Regions from separate parts of the Streptomyces sp. NPDC015139 genome, predicted to be linked through region 3. Evidence: riboswitches for the same ligand, from Rfam matches in the RefSeq annotation. Region 3 holds a riboswitch; each other region holds the start of a gene.

Region 1 (5,046 bases), on a different contig from region 3:
GCGTGCGCTCCGGGGGCGCCACGCGCGCGTGCTCCAGTGCTTCCAGCGGCGTGATCCAGGCCGACACCGAGGTGGCGAAGGACTTGCCGAGGAACGGGCCGAGGGGGACGTACTCCCAGGCCTGGATGTCGCGCGCGGACCAGTCGTTCAGCAGGCACAGCCCGAAGACGTGCTCGCGGAAGTCGCCGAGCGCGACCGGCCGGCCCAGTGCGGAGGGCGCGCCCACGACGAAGCCGACCTCCGCCTCGATGTCCAGCCGGATCGACGGGCCGAAGACGGGAGCGGGGTCACCGGGGCCCTTGCGCTGGCCGGACGGCCGGATGACGTCGGTGCCCGAGACGACGACCGTGCCGGAGCGGCCGTGGTAACCGATCGGCAGGTGCTTCCAGTTGGGGGTGAGGGAGTCCTCGGCGTCCGGCCGGAAGATGTGGCCGACGTTCCGGGCGTGGTTCTCCGAGGCGTAGAAGTCGACGTAGTCGGCCACCTCGAAGGGCAGATGGAGGGTCACCGACGACAGGGGGTGGAACAGCGGCTCGATCGTCGACCGGTGCGCGGACGACGTCACCCACTCCGTCAGGGCGCGCCGCACGTCGGACCAGGCCGCGCGCCCGGCGGCGAGCAGCGCGTCGAGGGTGGGCTGCGCCAGCAGCGGGTGGTGCGGCGAGCCGAGCGCGACGGCCGCGGCGCCCGCGTCGAGCACGTGGTCCCCGAGCCGGACGCCGACCCTGCGTTCCGTGCTGCCGGAGGGCGAGAACACGCCGTAGGGAAGGTTGTGCGGGCCGAAGGGGTCGCCCTCGGGGACGTCGAAGGGGGGCATGGGGGTACTGCCTCACTCTCATCCGAGCCATGCATGGCGATGCGTTCCATGTGGTCGCGCCACACGTTACGGCTGAGATGCGTGTCTTGGGCAGTGCCTCTCGCAGCTCTTGGGCTGTGCCGCCCGCAGCTCTCGGGCTTCGCCACCAGCAACTCCGGCGTTGCACCTCCCGCAGCCCTCGGGGGGTGCAGCCTTCAGCACTCCGGACGGCGCGCGGCGAGTCGGCGGCACAGACGCCGCTGATCGGTCGAATCGTTGCTCGCACCATGAGCGCTCAGCAATTACCCGTACCTCTACCGTTACCTGCCCGAGCCCGCCCGCCACCACCACCTGGTCCGCCGGGTGCCCGGCCCGCTCGGCGCGGCTGCGCGAGCGCTTCGACAGCGGGGTGCGGGTCCAGGAGATCGAGCGGCTGGTGGGTGCCGAGGCCCCCCGACGGCAACCCGGTCCTGACCGTCCGCACCCTCGGCGGCCGTACCGAGCGGCTCACCGCAGACCATGTCGCTGCCACCGGCTACCGCGTCGACATCGCGGCGACAGTCTTCCTCGGCCACGGGCCGCGCAGCCGGCTCGCGGTGAGCCGCGGCACGTCGAGGCTCGGCCCCGGCTGTGTCTCCTCGGTGCCATGCCAGTACTTCACGGGGCCGTCCGGCGGCGCCCTCGCACGGGCCGGTGATGCGCTTCGTGTGCGGTACGGAGTTCGCCTCCCCCGTCTGGCGAAGCACCTGGCCGCGCGGCACGGCTGAGGTGCGGCTGGGCCATCGAGGGTCCGGGGTACGCCACTTGGGGCCGAACAGCACGTAAGTACGTGGAGAGAGCGGTGAGTCGGCGGGGCGCGGTGTCCGTATTCTCTGATCATGGCACCCACCCCGGCATATGCACTGATCGCCACCGACCTGGACGGGACGTTGCTGCGCGGCGACGACACCGTCTCCGACCGGTCGCTCGCCGCGCTCGCGCGGGTGGCGCGAGCGGGTGCCCGGCATCTGGTGGTGACGGGCCGGCCGGCTCCGCGGGTACGGCCGCTGCTGGCGAACCTCGGCTGCACGGGGCTCGCGGTGTGCGGACAGGGTGCTCAGGTCTACGACGCCGCGGCGGACCGCCTGCTGTGGTCGGTCCGGCTGGACCGGGAGCTGGCGGAGACCGCGCTCGGCAAGATCGAGGCGGAGGTGGGCCAGGTGTTCGCGGCCGTCGACCAGGACGGCGTGGACGGGCTCACCCTCATCGAGCCCGGCTATCTGATGCCGCACCCCACGCTGCCCGCGCTCCGGGTGGGCCGGCGCGACGATTTGTGGTGCGAGCCCATCAGCAAGGTCCTGCTGCGCCACGCCACCCTGTGCGACGACGAGTTGGCGGCTGTCGCGCGCGCGGCGGTGGGTTCGCTGGCGACCGTCACCATGTCCGGGCCGGGCACCGTGGAGCTCCAGCCGCGCGGGGTGACCAAGGCGACCGGGCTCGCGCTGGCCGCCGAGCGGCTCGGAGTGGGTCCGGAACGCGCGCTGGCCTTCGGGGACATGCCCAATGACATCCCGATGTTCGACTGGGCCGCGCGGGGTGTGGCCATGGCCAACGCGCACCCCGAACTCAAGGCGGTGGCCGACGAGGTCACCGAGTCGAACGAGGACGACGGCGTGGCCGTCGTCCTCGAAGGACTCTTCCCGGCCGGGTGACCGGCCGTTCGGCACTGCTCCGTTCGCCCGGAGGCCGGTGCGCGCCGGTCCGTCAGGTGCCGGTGCGCTCCGGTCCGCCGGGCGTCGGGTGCGGGATGCCGGGCGGGTTCCGGTCCGCCGCCGGTGCGCGCCGGGCACGTCCGCCGGAACGTGCCCGGTGCGTCCGCCGGTACGGGCCGGACCCGTCCGTCAGTACGCGCCGAAGACGTTGTCGATCGAGCCGTACCGCGCGGCCGCGTAGTTGCAGGCGGCGGTGATGTTCGCGACCGGGTCGTAGGGGTCGAAGGAGGTGCCGACCACGTGGTAGGTGGCGAAGGTCGGGTCGATGACCTGGAGCAGACCCTTGGACGGGGTGCCCTTGACGGCGTTCGAGTCCCAGAGGTTGATGGCGTTGGGGTTGCCGGAGGACTCCCGCATGATGTTGCGGTGGATGCCGTTGTACGTGCCCGGGATCTTCTTCTCGGCCATGATCGCGAGGGATTCGCGGATCCAGCCGTCGAGGTTGTTCGGGTACCCGGCGGGGGTGGTGGAGGCCGTCGGGGCGGTGGTGGGGGCCGCGGAGGCGCTCGCGGCGCCGACGAGCGGCAGGGCGACGATGGCGGCGCCGGTGCCGAGGGCGGCGATGGTGCGGACGAGGCGGTTGTTCCGGGTGCGGCGGGGCTGAGCGGCAGCAGGCATGGGGAAGTTCCTCTCCGTCGCCTGCGAGGTGAGCTGTCGGGTTCGGGCGGGGAGGTGCCCGGCCGTGCCCTGGGGAGGCACGGCTTCACCCCTAGCCGTTCCGGTGCGACGTGTGCCGACCGGTACGGCGATGACTTACCTGGGTCCCCCGCTCCTGCCGTACGAAATGAGTTCGTCGATGGGTTACGCGGGCGGCGGCAGGATTAGGCGTCCGCCCGACGGCCCGGAACGTATGCGAGAGCACATGTCGGGAACAAGTACCCGATTCGCACAACACCCTATTTGACCTTGGTCTGTGGCTTTTGAGACGCTTGATCCTTTGCGGTTGCCAACTCTCAACTCGCCAGTAGGGCATGGGGAGAAGGGGGTACCGGTGGGTGTGGGTGATTCTCCCGCCCGAGTGAGCCAACTCACGAAATAGCAAAATAATGCAAATCAGACATGAGGGATTCAGGTGATTTGCGGCCGAGGTGGCATTGCGGCGGAACCCGCGACGAGGCGCCGGTCGTTGTGGTGGTGGCCGCGGCGCGCGAAGAGGTGAAGTGCGGCGACGAGAGAAGGGGGTGTCCGGGTGGGTGTCGGGTGCTGTTGCGCGCCCGATGTGCCCGTTGTATCCGTTGCGCCCGAGTGGGTCGCCGCTCCCGGTGTGCTCCCGAGGTGTCCACGGGGTGGCGTCGGCATTACTCCGCTCACGCCGTGATTCGCGACAAAGTGTGCGGATTCCTGTTAAGTCGATAAATGTCCATTCTTACCAAACGATCACAATCATACCGGTCATGATCCGATACCGCCCAGGCTGGACCGGTGGGCGCTATCGGTGATCGAAAGAGGACCGGATACGCTGACTTGAGTGATGGCAGCGACCTATCGACAAACCGTGTAAGCGCCAGCAGACACCAGCAGACAGGAGACCCCTCGTGACCGTCGTCGGGCCGTTCGGGCTGAGCGTGCGGGACCAGGCTCTGGAAGCCGATGTCCAGGCAGGATTGACGGCTGTCGAGGAAGGCTTGCTCGAGGCCACCAAGAGCGAGGTCCCGTTCATCACGGAGGCCGCGCAGCACCTCGTACGGGCCGGTGGGAAGCGGTTCCGTCCGCTGCTCGTGATGCTCGCGTCCCAGTTCGGCGACCGCTACGCGCCGGGCATCGTGCCCTCGGCCGTGGTCGTGGAGCTGACCCACCTCGCCACGCTGTACCACGACGACGTGATGGACGAGGCGGCCGTGCGCCGCGGTGTGGACAGCGCCAACACCCGCTGGGGCAACTCCGTCGCGGTCCTGACCGGCGACTTCCTGTTCGCCCGGGCCTCCCAGATCCTCGCCGACCTCGGTCCCGAGGCGGTCCGGGTGCAGGCCCTCGCGTTCGAGCGGCTGGTCACGGGCCAGATCCTGGAGACCGCCGGTCCCACGGACGGCCGCGACCCGGTCGATCACTACCTGGACGTACTCGGCGGCAAGACGGGCTCGCTGGTCGCGGTCTCCTGCCGGTTCGGCGCGATGATGTCCGGCGCCGACGAGACGGTCGTCGACGTGCTCACCCAGTACGGCGAGCGGCTCGGGGTCGCCTTCCAGCTCGCGGACGACGTCCTGGACATCGCCTCCGACTCCCACGAGTCCGGCAAGACCCCGGGCACCGACCTGCGCGAGGGCATCGCCACGCTGCCCGTGCTCCGGCTTCGCGAGCGGGCCGCCCGGCTCGGGCTGGCCGAGGACATCGCGCTGTGCGAGCTGCTGGACTCCGACCTCAGCGACGACGCCCGGCACGCCGAGGCGCTGGCGGCGCTGCGCGCCCACCCCGCGCTGGAGCAGGCCCGCCAGGACACGATCCGCTACGCGAAGGAGGCCCGGGCGGCGCTGGCGCCGCTGCGGGAGTGCGACGCCAAGG
Region 2 (5,046 bases), 900 kb from region 3:
CGGGAGTTGCTGACCGAGCTGTGGCGGCGCCGGGAGATGGCACGGCCGGCCCTGGAATACGCGGCGCGGACGCTGGCGCCGGCGGCCCGCCCGCCGTACGGCGCCCCGGCACCCCACTGGTACGCCGGCCACCCGGCGGGCCCCTACTCGGCGTACAACCCGTACCGCACCTGAGCCCCCCCCCGGCCGGCAGCCCGGTCCAGCGGGGCCGGCCGGTCGGGGCGGTGTCAGGCCGACGCGTCCGTCAGTTTCTTCAGGTCGTCGTCCGTCAGGGTCAGGTCGGCGACGCCCAGGAGGGCCGGGAGCTGGTCGACCGTGCGGGCCGAGGCGATGGGGGCCGTGATCGTCGGCTGGGCGGCGAGCCAGGCCAGGGCGACCGTGGCGACCGGGGCCCCGTGGGCGGCGGCGATCTCGTCCAGGGCCGCCAGGACCCGCCCGCCGCGCTCGGACCGGGCGTACTTCGCGCCCGTGCCGGCGCGCGGGCTGTCGACGGTCGTACCCGGGCGGTACTTGCCGGTGAGGAAGCCCGCGGCGAGGGAGTAGTAGGGCACCGCGGCCAGGCCCTCGCGGGCGGCCAGGTCCTGCAGCGGGCCCTCGTAGGTGTCGCGGGAGACCAGGTTGTAGTGCGGCTGGAGGGCGACGTAGCGGGCCAGGCCCTCGCGGTCGGAGAAGTCCAGGGAGGCCCGCAGCCGCTCGGGGCTGATGTTGGACGCGGCGATGTGCCGGACCTTGCCCGCCCTCACCAGCTCGTCCAGCGCGCCGATGATCTCCTCGACCGGCACCTCGGGCTTGTCGAAGTGCGTGTAGTAGAGGTCGATGCGGTCGGTGCCGAGGCGGCGCAGGGAGGCGTCGGCGGCGGCCTTGATGGTCGCCGCGGACAGGCCCTGGTACTCGGGGTGCTGGCTGACCTTGGTGGCGATGACGACGTCGTCGCGGTTGCCGCGGGCCTTGACCCACTTGCCGATGATCGTCTCGGACTCGCCGCCGGCGTTGCCCTCCACCCAGGCGCTGTAGCTGTCGGCGGTGTCGACGAAGTTGCCGCCCGCGGCGGCGTAGGCGTCGAGCACGGCGAAGGAGGTCTGCTCGTCGGCGGTCCAGCCGAAGACGTTGCCGCCGAGGGAGAGGGGGAAGACCTCGAGGTCGGAGGAACCGAGTGTGCGCAGAGAAGTCATGCTCCAAGTCAACGCCGACGGCGAATGATCTCTTCCGCCGTCGGCGCCGAGTTCCCGCGAACGGGTGTCAGGGGGTGAGGCCCTTGCCCCGCAGCCAGGCCATGGGGTCGATCCCCGTGGCGTCGCCGCCCGGGTGGACCTCCAGGTGGAGGTGCGGGCCGGTGACGTTGCCGGTCGCGCCGACCCGGCCGATGAGCTCGCCGGTGGAGACCTTCTGGCCGACGGAGACGCTGATCGAGGACTGGTGGCAGAACCACAGCTCGGTGCCGTCGTCCAGGGTGAGGACCGTGCGGTAGCCGTAGGAGCCGGCCCAGCCCGCCTGCGTGATCGTGCCGCTGTGGATGGCCTTGATGAGGGTGCCCGTGGGGGCCGCGAAGTCGAGGCCGGTGTGGTAGCCGGAGGACCACATCGAGCCGGCCTGGCCGAACGTCGAGGTGATCGTGTACGAGGACGTCGGCAGCGTGTACTGCTTGGCCAGCTCGGCCAGCCGCTTCTCCTCCGCCGCCTTCTTGGCCTCGGCCTCCGCCCTGGCGGCCGCGGCCTCGGCCTTCTCCTTCGCGGCGGCGGCCTTCGCGGCGGCTTCCTTCTCCGCCTTCGCCGCCGCGTCGGCGGTCAGCTTCTCGGCGGTGGCGAGCCTGGCGGCGGTGGCCTTGCTCTCGGCCTGGCCCTTCTGCTGCTCGGCCTGGGCCATGATCCGGCTGCGCAGGGCCTCGCCCGCATCGGTGTCCTGCTCGCTGCCGGCGGAGGTCACCCCGACGTCGCTGAGTCCGGTGGCCTCGGAGGTCTTGGCGGAACCGTCGTCGAAGAGGGAACCGACGCTCGGCAGGTCCGGCAGGGAGATGGAGACCGGCGGCTTGCCGGTGTTGGCGCTGGCCATCCCGCCCGCGCCGACCGCCGCGATCACGCCGACGCCGAGGACGGTGGAGCTGCGGGCGAACCCGCCGCGCTGCTTGGCCACGCGGTGCCGCCCGCGGACCGGGGTGAGGGACTCCTCGGTGGGGTTCCACTCCTCCCAGGGGCCCTCCTCGGCACGGTAGGAGGCGTAACCGAAGGTCTCGCTCTCACGCTGAGCCGGTATGAACGGGGCTTCTGGGGCAGGCCGGTTGGACGCCACGCGGGCGCGCTCCTTTCCTTCCTCCGCCTACCGGGTTAGCTGACGGGTTCGGAGCAGGAAGGTCTCCTACGCGCGTATACCTGGCGTGGACTCGAGGAGTTCACATCAGTAGCCGCGTGATTCACCCCAGGGTGGTGGTTCCCCGGTTCCCTTACGGGATTCGGCGCGTGCGCACGGAGCCGTCGCGGGTGACGGCTGGGACGACCGCGCTGCGTTATCGAACGTTAATAGACCCGCGGGGCACTTTCCAAGCCGTACGGCTTGATCATTAACGTTTTCCGCCGCGGACTTAACCGCTGCCATCCCTGCAAACCGGGCGAGTTGGCCGCGATTCAGGAGTCACAGAAGTTTTGATGGTGACTCAGATGTCATGCGCTCGGCGCTCGACCGGTCACTGTCGGTGAAGTGCCGCGAGGTCCGCCCGTCACCGGGGCCCGAGGTGGTCGGCCGGGGCCGGGAAACACTCAGGGCCGGGATCCATGAACTGGATCCCGGCCCTGAGCCTTCAGTAGCGGGGACAGGATTTGAACCTGCGACCTCTGGGTTATGAGCCCAGCGAGCTACCGAGCTGCTCCACCCCGCGTCGTTGTGTCTTCAGCATACGTCATGCACGGGACCAGGAGCCAATCGGTTTCCCGGGGCCCCTTTCCGGCGCGCCGCGGGGCAGGGCCGGTCAGGCCGTCAGGTGGGAGTTCGGGGCCTTGGCGAGGGCCTCGAACTCGGGGAGCACGACGACCTCGGCTCCGCCGTCGCGCAGGACGCCCGTGCCGTCGGCCGCGGCCACGAAGGTGTCCGGCTCCCGCCAGGCGGTGACCACCCGGCGCGCCCCGGACCGCAGGATCAGTTCGGCACAGGGGGCGGGCCGGGAGGCGCGGCGGGCGCAGGGTTCCAGGCTGCTGTAGACGGTGGCGCCGGGCAGTCCCGGGTCGGCCGGGTCGACCTTGGCCAGGGCGGCCTCCTCCGCGTGGACCACGGGGTCGCCGCCCTCCCGGGAGTGGCCGCGGGCGAGCTCGGTGCCGTCGGCGCCGACCACGACCGCGCCGACGCTGAACGCGGTCTCCGAGGGCGGGCACTGGGCGGCGAGCTCACAGGCGGTGCGCAGCCAGCGGCGGTCGGCGGCGGTGGGGACCGGGCCGGTGCCGGGGGCGGTGGGCTCGTACCGCATGAGGACGACGTCCTCGATCCGGCGGGTCTCGACCAGGCGCAGCCGCCCGCCCTGGTACTCCCCGGGGCCGAACAGCCGCGGGGCCGCCGGGTCGCCGACCAGGAGCGGGGCGAGGACCAGCTGGAGTTCGTCGGCGAGACCCTGCGTCAGCAGCTGGGTGTGCACCCGGCCGCCGCCCTCGACCATGAGGCGTTCGACCCCGCGCACGTCGTGCAGGTGCTCCAGCAGGGCCCGCCAGTCGAGGTCGGCGCCGAGCGCGACGACGTCCGCGGTGTCCCCGAGGAGGCGGGAGGCCACCTCCGCGCCCTTGTCGGTCGTGCAGACCAGCTTCTCGCCGCCGGTGTGCCAGAAGTGGGCGTCGGGGTCGAGTTCGCCGGTGGCGGTGACGGTCACCTTCAGGGGGTACGCGGGCCGGCCGGACGCCACCCGGGCGGCGCGCCGATCGGCGGAGTTGACCAGCAGCCGCGGGTTGTCGGCGCGGATGGTGCCGGCGCCGATCAGGATGGCGTCGACGGAGGCCCGTACCGCGTCGACCCGGTCGAAGTCGGCCGGGCTGGAGAGCAGCAGCCGCTCGGGGCCGGTGTCGTCCAGGTAGCCGTCGAGGGAGACGGCGGCGGACAGCAGCACGTACGGCAGGGGCATCGGCGCACTCCCTCACGGTGACCCGGCGCACCTCACCGGATCTTGGTTCAACTTTGAAACAAACTTACACTGGCAGCATGACGACCCGCTGGCTCACCCCCGAGGAGCAGCGCGCCTGGCGCGCCTACATGGCCGCCTCCCGCCTCCTGGAGGACGCGATCGACCGTCAGCTCCAGCAGGAGGGCGGCATGCCCCACCTGTTCTACTCGGTGCTGGCCAACCTCTCCGAGGCGCCCGAGCGGCGGCTGCGCATGACCGACCTCGCCGAGACGCTGAAGATCACCCGCAGCAGGCTGACGTACGTGGTGACCCGGCTGGAGCGGGACGGACTGGTGCGCCGGGAGGACTGCCGCTGGGACAAGCGCAGCAGTCTCGCGGTGCTGACCGACGCGGGGACGGCCGTGCTGGAGCGTACGGCACCCGGGCACGTCGACACGGTGCGCGCCACCCTCTTCGACCGGCTCACGCCGGAGCAGGTGGGGCAGCTGGAGGAGATCTGCACGGGGATCGCGCGCGGGCTCCAGGGGGCGGACGACGAGCGGCCGACCACCGAGGACGTGCCGTGGCGGCGACGGTCCTCGTCCTGCTCGGGGCCCCAGCCGGAACCGCCGGCGGGACGCTCCCGCGAACATCGTTGATTTAACTTTGAAACATGCGATAGGGTCCCGGCCGAGCGTCTGCTTCAAATCTGAAGCAGACGGGACGAATCGGAGGCTCGCATGCCCGACACCCCCGCCGCCACCCCGCGCGCCCGCGTCCGGGTGCCGCTGCGCTTCCCCGACGGCTACAGCACCGACGCGGAGCTCGTCACCTTCCACGGGCTCGCCGACGGCCAGGAGCACGTCGCCGTCGTCCTCGGCGACCCCGGCCCGGTCCCGCTGGTGCGCCTGCACTCCGAGTGCCTGACCGGCGACGTCTTCGGTTCGTCCCGCTGCGACTGCGGCCCCCAGCTG
Region 3 (5,046 bases):
AGACCTCGTGGTGGCCGCGGAAGCGCGGGAAGGCGCTGCGGCCGGCGTACACCGCGGCGTCGTCGAGGATCTCCTCGATGCGCAGCAGCTGGTTGTACTTGGCGACGCGCTCGGAGCGGGCCGGGGCGCCGGTCTTGATCTGGCCGCAGTTGGTGGCGACGGCGAGGTCGGCGATGGTGACGTCCTCGGTCTCGCCGGAGCGGTGGGACATCATGCACTTGAAGCCGTTGCGCTGGGCCAGCTCGACGGCGTCCAGGGTCTCGGTGAGCGAGCCGATCTGGTTCACCTTGACCAGCAGGGCGTTGGCCGCGCCGTCCTCGATGCCGCGGGCGAGGCGCTCGGGGTTGGTGACGAACAGGTCGTCGCCGACCAGCTGGACCTTGTCGCCGAGACGGTCGGTGATGACCTTCCAGCCGGACCAGTCGTCCTCGAACAGCGGGTCCTCGATGGAGACGAGGGGGTAGGCCGCGACGAGCTCCTCGTAGTACTCCGTCATCTCGGCGGCGGAGCGCTCCTTGCCCTCGAAGAGGTACTTGCCGTCCTTGTAGAACTCGGAGGCGGCCACGTCGAGCGCGAGGGCGATCTGCTCGCCGGCGACGTAACCGGCTTCCTTGATCGCTTCGAGGATGAGGTCCAGGGCGGCGCGGTTGGAGTCCAGGTTCGGGGCGAAGCCGCCCTCGTCGCCGAGGCCGGTGGACAGGCCCTTGCTCTTCAGGACCTTCTTCAGCGTGTGGTAGACCTCGGTGCCCCAGCGCAGCGCCTCGGAGAAGGACTCCGCGCCGATCGGGGCGATCATGAACTCCTGGATGTCCACGTTGGAGTCGGCGTGCGAGCCGCCGTTCAGGATGTTCATCATCGGCACCGGCAGCAGGTGCGCGTTCGGGCCGCCCAGGTAGCGGAAGAGGGGGAGGTCCGAGGCCTCGGAGGCGGCGTGCGCGACGGCCAGGGAGACGCCGAGGATGGCGTTGGCGCCGAGCGAGCCCTTGTTGTCGGTGGCGTCCAGGTCGAACATGGCCTGGTCGATCAGGCGCTGCTCGGTGGCGTCGTAGCCGACCAGCTCCGGGCCGATCTGCTCGATGACGGCGAGGACGGCCTTCTCGACACCCTTGCCCTGGTAGCGGTTCGGGTCACCGTCGCGCAGCTCGATGGCCTCGAAGGCACCCGTGGAGGCGCCGGACGGGACGGCGGCACGACCCGTGCTGCCGTCGTCGAGGCCGACCTCGACCTCGACCGTGGGGTTGCCTCGGGAGTCCAGGATTTCCCGGGCTACGACGACGTCGATGGACGGCACGAGCATCTCCTTCTTGGATGTGACGCTGGAAGTGCGGGGCTGGGTGCCTCACGGCTCCGGGCCTTGCGCCTAGAGCCTATCCGTCCACGGGCCGTCGGCCACCGACCGACCGCCCCGTGGACAGGGCGGGACACGCAGACGGTACCCATTGTTCACCGTCGGAACAAAGGGGGGAGCGATGAAGAACAGGGAAAGGGCCGGAAGCGGACCGGGAGACGAAAAACCCCGCCCCGGCGCGTACGGGGGAAAGACGCGCCGGGGCGGGGAGCCCGTGGGGACGGGGGTGACCCTCACGGGGTCTTCGGGGTGGGCACCTCCAGGGTGCGCACCGGGGATGTGAGGGCGCTGTGGTCCGGCCGGGAGCCGGGTGTCACTTCAGGTGCAGCTGCTGACCGGGGAAGATCATGTCGGCGTCCTCGACGATGTCCTTGTTCAGCTCGAAGAGCTTCTTCCAGCCGCCCTGGACGTGGTGCTTCGTGGCGATGGTGCTGAGGGTGTCGCCCTTGACGACCTTGTACTCGCCGTCGCCCTTCTTGACCTTCTTGCCGGTCGGGGTGGTGACGGTCTTGCTCGCGGCCGGACGCTCGGCGGACCGGGAGGCGGCCTGCGTGTCGGTGGAGCGGGTGGTGGTGGTCGTCTTCGACGAGGAGCCGGTCGTCGAGGTGGAGCCGGTCGAGCCGTTGTAGGGGGTGCTCGACAGACCCGTGCCGCAGACCGGCCAGGCGCCCTTGCCCTGGGCGGCGAGGACCTTCTCGGCGACGGCTATCTGCTGCGCCTTGCCGGCCTGGTTGGCCTGCGGGGCGTAGGCGGTGCCGCCGTACGCGGCCCAGGTGGAGGCGGAGAACTGCAGACCGCCGTAGTAGCCGTTTCCGGTGTTGATGGACCAGTTGCCGCCGGACTCGCACTGGGCGACCGCGTCCCACTGGGAGGCGGTGGCGGCGGAGGCGTTGCCGGCCGCCATCAGCGGAGCGGCGACGGCGGCACCGGTGACACCGGCGAGCGCGACGGCGCGGACGGCCTTGGACGGACGACGGTGCTTGCCCTTGCTGGAGAACAGCATGGATCGATCCCCTCACCGACGCCTGCGAGGTGAGCTGTCGGGTTCGGGCCGGTTGAGTTGCCCGGCCGCACTCCCGCTTGCGCGGAGTGCGGCTTCACCCCAAGCCGGTGCCGGCTCAACTGCCGGCAACGGCACTTACCTTGGGTCCCCCGCTCCTGCCTACGGCGCATGACGCGACGACTGTTCCCGGGCAACCGCTGGCAGGATTCGGCGTTGCGACTGCCGGGGCTCGTGGTGACGAGCGGCCTTGACCGTAGACACGCGATCCGCGGAATTTCAAAGACGATCAGGGCTTCTGAGACTCATCCCACACTTTCACCAAACCGGACATTAGCGCCGCAAGTGGGGCGCCAACTCCCGCTATCCGGCGTCCGTTTCGGTACCGATTTCCAGGGTCTGACCGGCAGTGATGCGGTTCGGGTCGGACCCGATCTCCTTCTTGTTGTCGGCATAGAGGGCGCGCCACCCGCCCTCGACCGCAAGGGACTCGGCGATGGAGGCGAGCGAGTCGCCCTGACGCACGGTGTAGTCGTCCTCCCCACGGGAGGCGTGACGGCCGGTCGAGGTGGAGTCCTGACCGTTTGTCACGTTTTCGTCCGCGCTCTCGCCGCGGTGACGTCCGCCACTGCTGAGCGCGCCGGTGTCGACCAGGCTCCAGGATCCGGCGTTCTGCTGGGAATTGTCCGAGTTGCCGGCATCCGGAACGGCCGTGGGCGAGCCGCCGCCCTCCTGCGAGCTTCCGGCGTCACCGGTGTCAGGGGAGGTGGACTTGTCCGACTTGGGGGCGTTGGTACCGGTCGAGTCGCCCTCGGTGCCGTGCCCCTTGCCGCCCTTGTCCGGGTGGGAGGTGGACTTCCCGTGCGCGTCACCGGAGGAGTCCGAGTCGGCCTTGGAGCCGGAGGAGCCGGTGGAGTCGGAGGCGGAGGAGTCGTCGGACTTCGACGAATCCGGCAGACCGGACGACGGGGAGGTGTCACCCGATCCGGACGAGTCGCCCGAATCCTGCGCGTTCCCGGACTCGTCGACGCCCGTGTCCACGTCCAGGGAGCCGGAGTTCTGGGTCAGCCCGGAGAGCAGGGCGCAGGTGGCCCACGGGGTGGTGCCCCGGTCGGCCAGGATCTTCTCGGCGACGGAGATCTGCTGCGAGCGGCTGGCCTCGTCGGCGCTGTAGGCGTACTGCCCGCCGCCGTACTTGTCCCAGTCCTCCTGCGATATCTGGAGTCCGCCGTAGTAGCCGTTGCCGGTGTCGGCGCTCCATGAACCGCCGCTCTCGCACTCGGCCACCTTGTCCCACGTGGTGCCGTCGGCCGCGTTGGCGCTCGCCGCGCCGAGCAGCGGGATGGCGATGGCGGAGCCGGTCACTCCGGCCGCGACGAGGAGAGCTGGAGCCTGACGGGGGCGACGATGGCGGCCGTTCCCGGAGAGCATGCGGAAGCCTTTCGTGCGACAGCAGGACCGACGCGGCGGATGGTGCTCGTCGCCACGCTGAGGGAGGAACGTATCGGCAGACGATCACTTGTCACAAGTTCATGCCGCGCAGATCACGTGAAGATCACAGAGTTGAACGCCTGTCGTGTTGACGGTTCTACGAACTCCGGGCCGGTCCCTCGCCGGTTCCCCCGGTGGCCGGGGTGGCCGGAGCGAACTCCACGGGCAGGGTGCGCAGGCCGCGCATGATGAGTCCGCCGCGCCAGCGCAGTTCGGCCGGGTCGGCGGCGAGCCGGAGGTCGGGCAGGCGGGTGAGGAGAGTGGCGAGCGCGGTCTGGCCCTCCAGGCGGGCGAGCGGCGCGCCGAGGCAGTAATGGATGCCGTGGCCGTAGCCGAGGTGCTGGTTGTCGCGGCGGGCGAGGTCCAGCACGTCCGGGTCGGCGAACCGCGCGGGGTCCCGGTCGGCCGCCGCCAGCACGACCAGCACCGGGTCGCCCGGCGCGATGTCCTGCCCGCCGACGGTGAGCGGCTCGGTGGCGAACCGCCAGGTGGCCAGCTCCACCGGCCCGTCGAAGCGCAGCAGTTCCTCCACCCCGGTCTCCAGGAGGTCCCGCTCCCCCCTCGCCAGGGACTCCTGCAGCCGCCGGCGCTGTTCGGGGTGGGTGAGCAGGGCGTAGGTGCCGTTGCCGATGAGGTTGACCGTGGTCTCGAAGCCGGCGAACAGGAGGATGAAGGCCATGGCGGCGGCCTCGTTCTCGGTGAGGTGCTCCCCGTGGTCGGAGGCGCGGATGAGGCCCGAGATGAGGTCCTCGCCGGGGTCCGGCTCGGCGGGCAGGGCCGCCCGCTTCTTGTGGATCAGCTCGGCCAGGTAGCCGCGCATCTTCTTCACCGACCGCGCGACCCCGCCCCGCGGTCCGCCGCCGTGCCGGATCATCATCCCGGCCCAGTCCCGGAAGTCGTCCTGGTCCTCGCGCGGGACGCCGAGGAGGTCGCAGATGGCGTAGATGGGCAGCGGGAAGGCGAACTCGTGGATGAGGTCGGCGGAGCCACGCTCGGCGAACCGGTCGATGAGATGGTCGGTGAGCTCCTGCACGCGGTGCGCGAACTCGGCGACCCGGCGCGGGGTGAACGCCTTGCTGACGAGCCGGCGCAGCCGGGTGTGGTCGGGCGGGTCGATGTTCAGCAGGTGCGTCATCAGCTCGGCCTTGCGCTCACCGGGGATGCCGGTCTTCCCCTTGGCGTGCGCGGGCTCGTCGTGATGCGCCGG

The links. A riboswitch is a leader RNA that binds a small molecule or an ion and turns the genes downstream of it on or off. The one in region 3 is predicted to bind cyclic di-AMP.
Region 1: linked by a shared signal. The riboswitch ahead of ACF08B_RS37120 (transglycosylase SLT domain-containing protein) and the one ahead of ACF08B_RS04515 (transglycosylase family protein) in region 3 are both predicted to bind cyclic di-AMP.
Region 2: linked by a shared signal. The riboswitch ahead of ACF08B_RS08675 (M23 family metallopeptidase) and the one ahead of ACF08B_RS04515 (transglycosylase family protein) in region 3 are both predicted to bind cyclic di-AMP.

Annotation. Positions count from the first base shown of each region.
Region 1 covers NZ_JBIBUW010000023.1:96,619-101,664, forward strand. Annotated here, with positions in the region: gene fahA (fumarylacetoacetase) at 1-817, opposite strand, end outside; partial or broken gene ACF08B_RS37110 (NAD(P)/FAD-dependent oxidoreductase) at 1,088-1,563, shown strand; gene ACF08B_RS37115 (HAD family hydrolase) at 1,675-2,487, shown strand; gene ACF08B_RS37120 (transglycosylase SLT domain-containing protein) at 2,677-3,165, opposite strand; cyclic di-AMP (ydaO/yuaA leader) riboswitch at 3,171-3,353, opposite strand; gene ACF08B_RS37125 (polyprenyl synthetase family protein) at 4,083-5,046, shown strand, end outside.
Region 2 covers NZ_JBIBUW010000002.1:899,355-904,400, reverse strand. Annotated here, with positions in the region: gene ACF08B_RS08685 (PrsW family intramembrane metalloprotease) at 1-174, shown strand, start outside; gene ACF08B_RS08680 (aldo/keto reductase) at 228-1,172, opposite strand; gene ACF08B_RS08675 (M23 family metallopeptidase) at 1,240-2,286, opposite strand; cyclic di-AMP (ydaO/yuaA leader) riboswitch at 2,294-2,462, opposite strand; tRNA gene ACF08B_RS08670 (tRNA-Met) at 2,796-2,869, opposite strand; gene ACF08B_RS08665 (dihydrofolate reductase family protein) at 2,960-4,093, opposite strand; gene ACF08B_RS08660 (MarR family winged helix-turn-helix transcriptional regulator) at 4,171-4,731, shown strand; gene ribA (GTP cyclohydrolase II) at 4,813-5,046, shown strand, end outside.
Region 3 covers NZ_JBIBUW010000002.1:4,195-9,240, forward strand. Annotated here, with positions in the region: gene eno (phosphopyruvate hydratase) at 1-1,297, opposite strand, end outside; gene ACF08B_RS04515 (transglycosylase family protein) at 1,662-2,351, opposite strand; cyclic di-AMP (ydaO/yuaA leader) riboswitch at 2,356-2,528, opposite strand; gene ACF08B_RS04520 (transglycosylase family protein) at 2,712-3,779, opposite strand; gene ACF08B_RS04525 (cytochrome P450) at 3,937-5,046, opposite strand, start outside.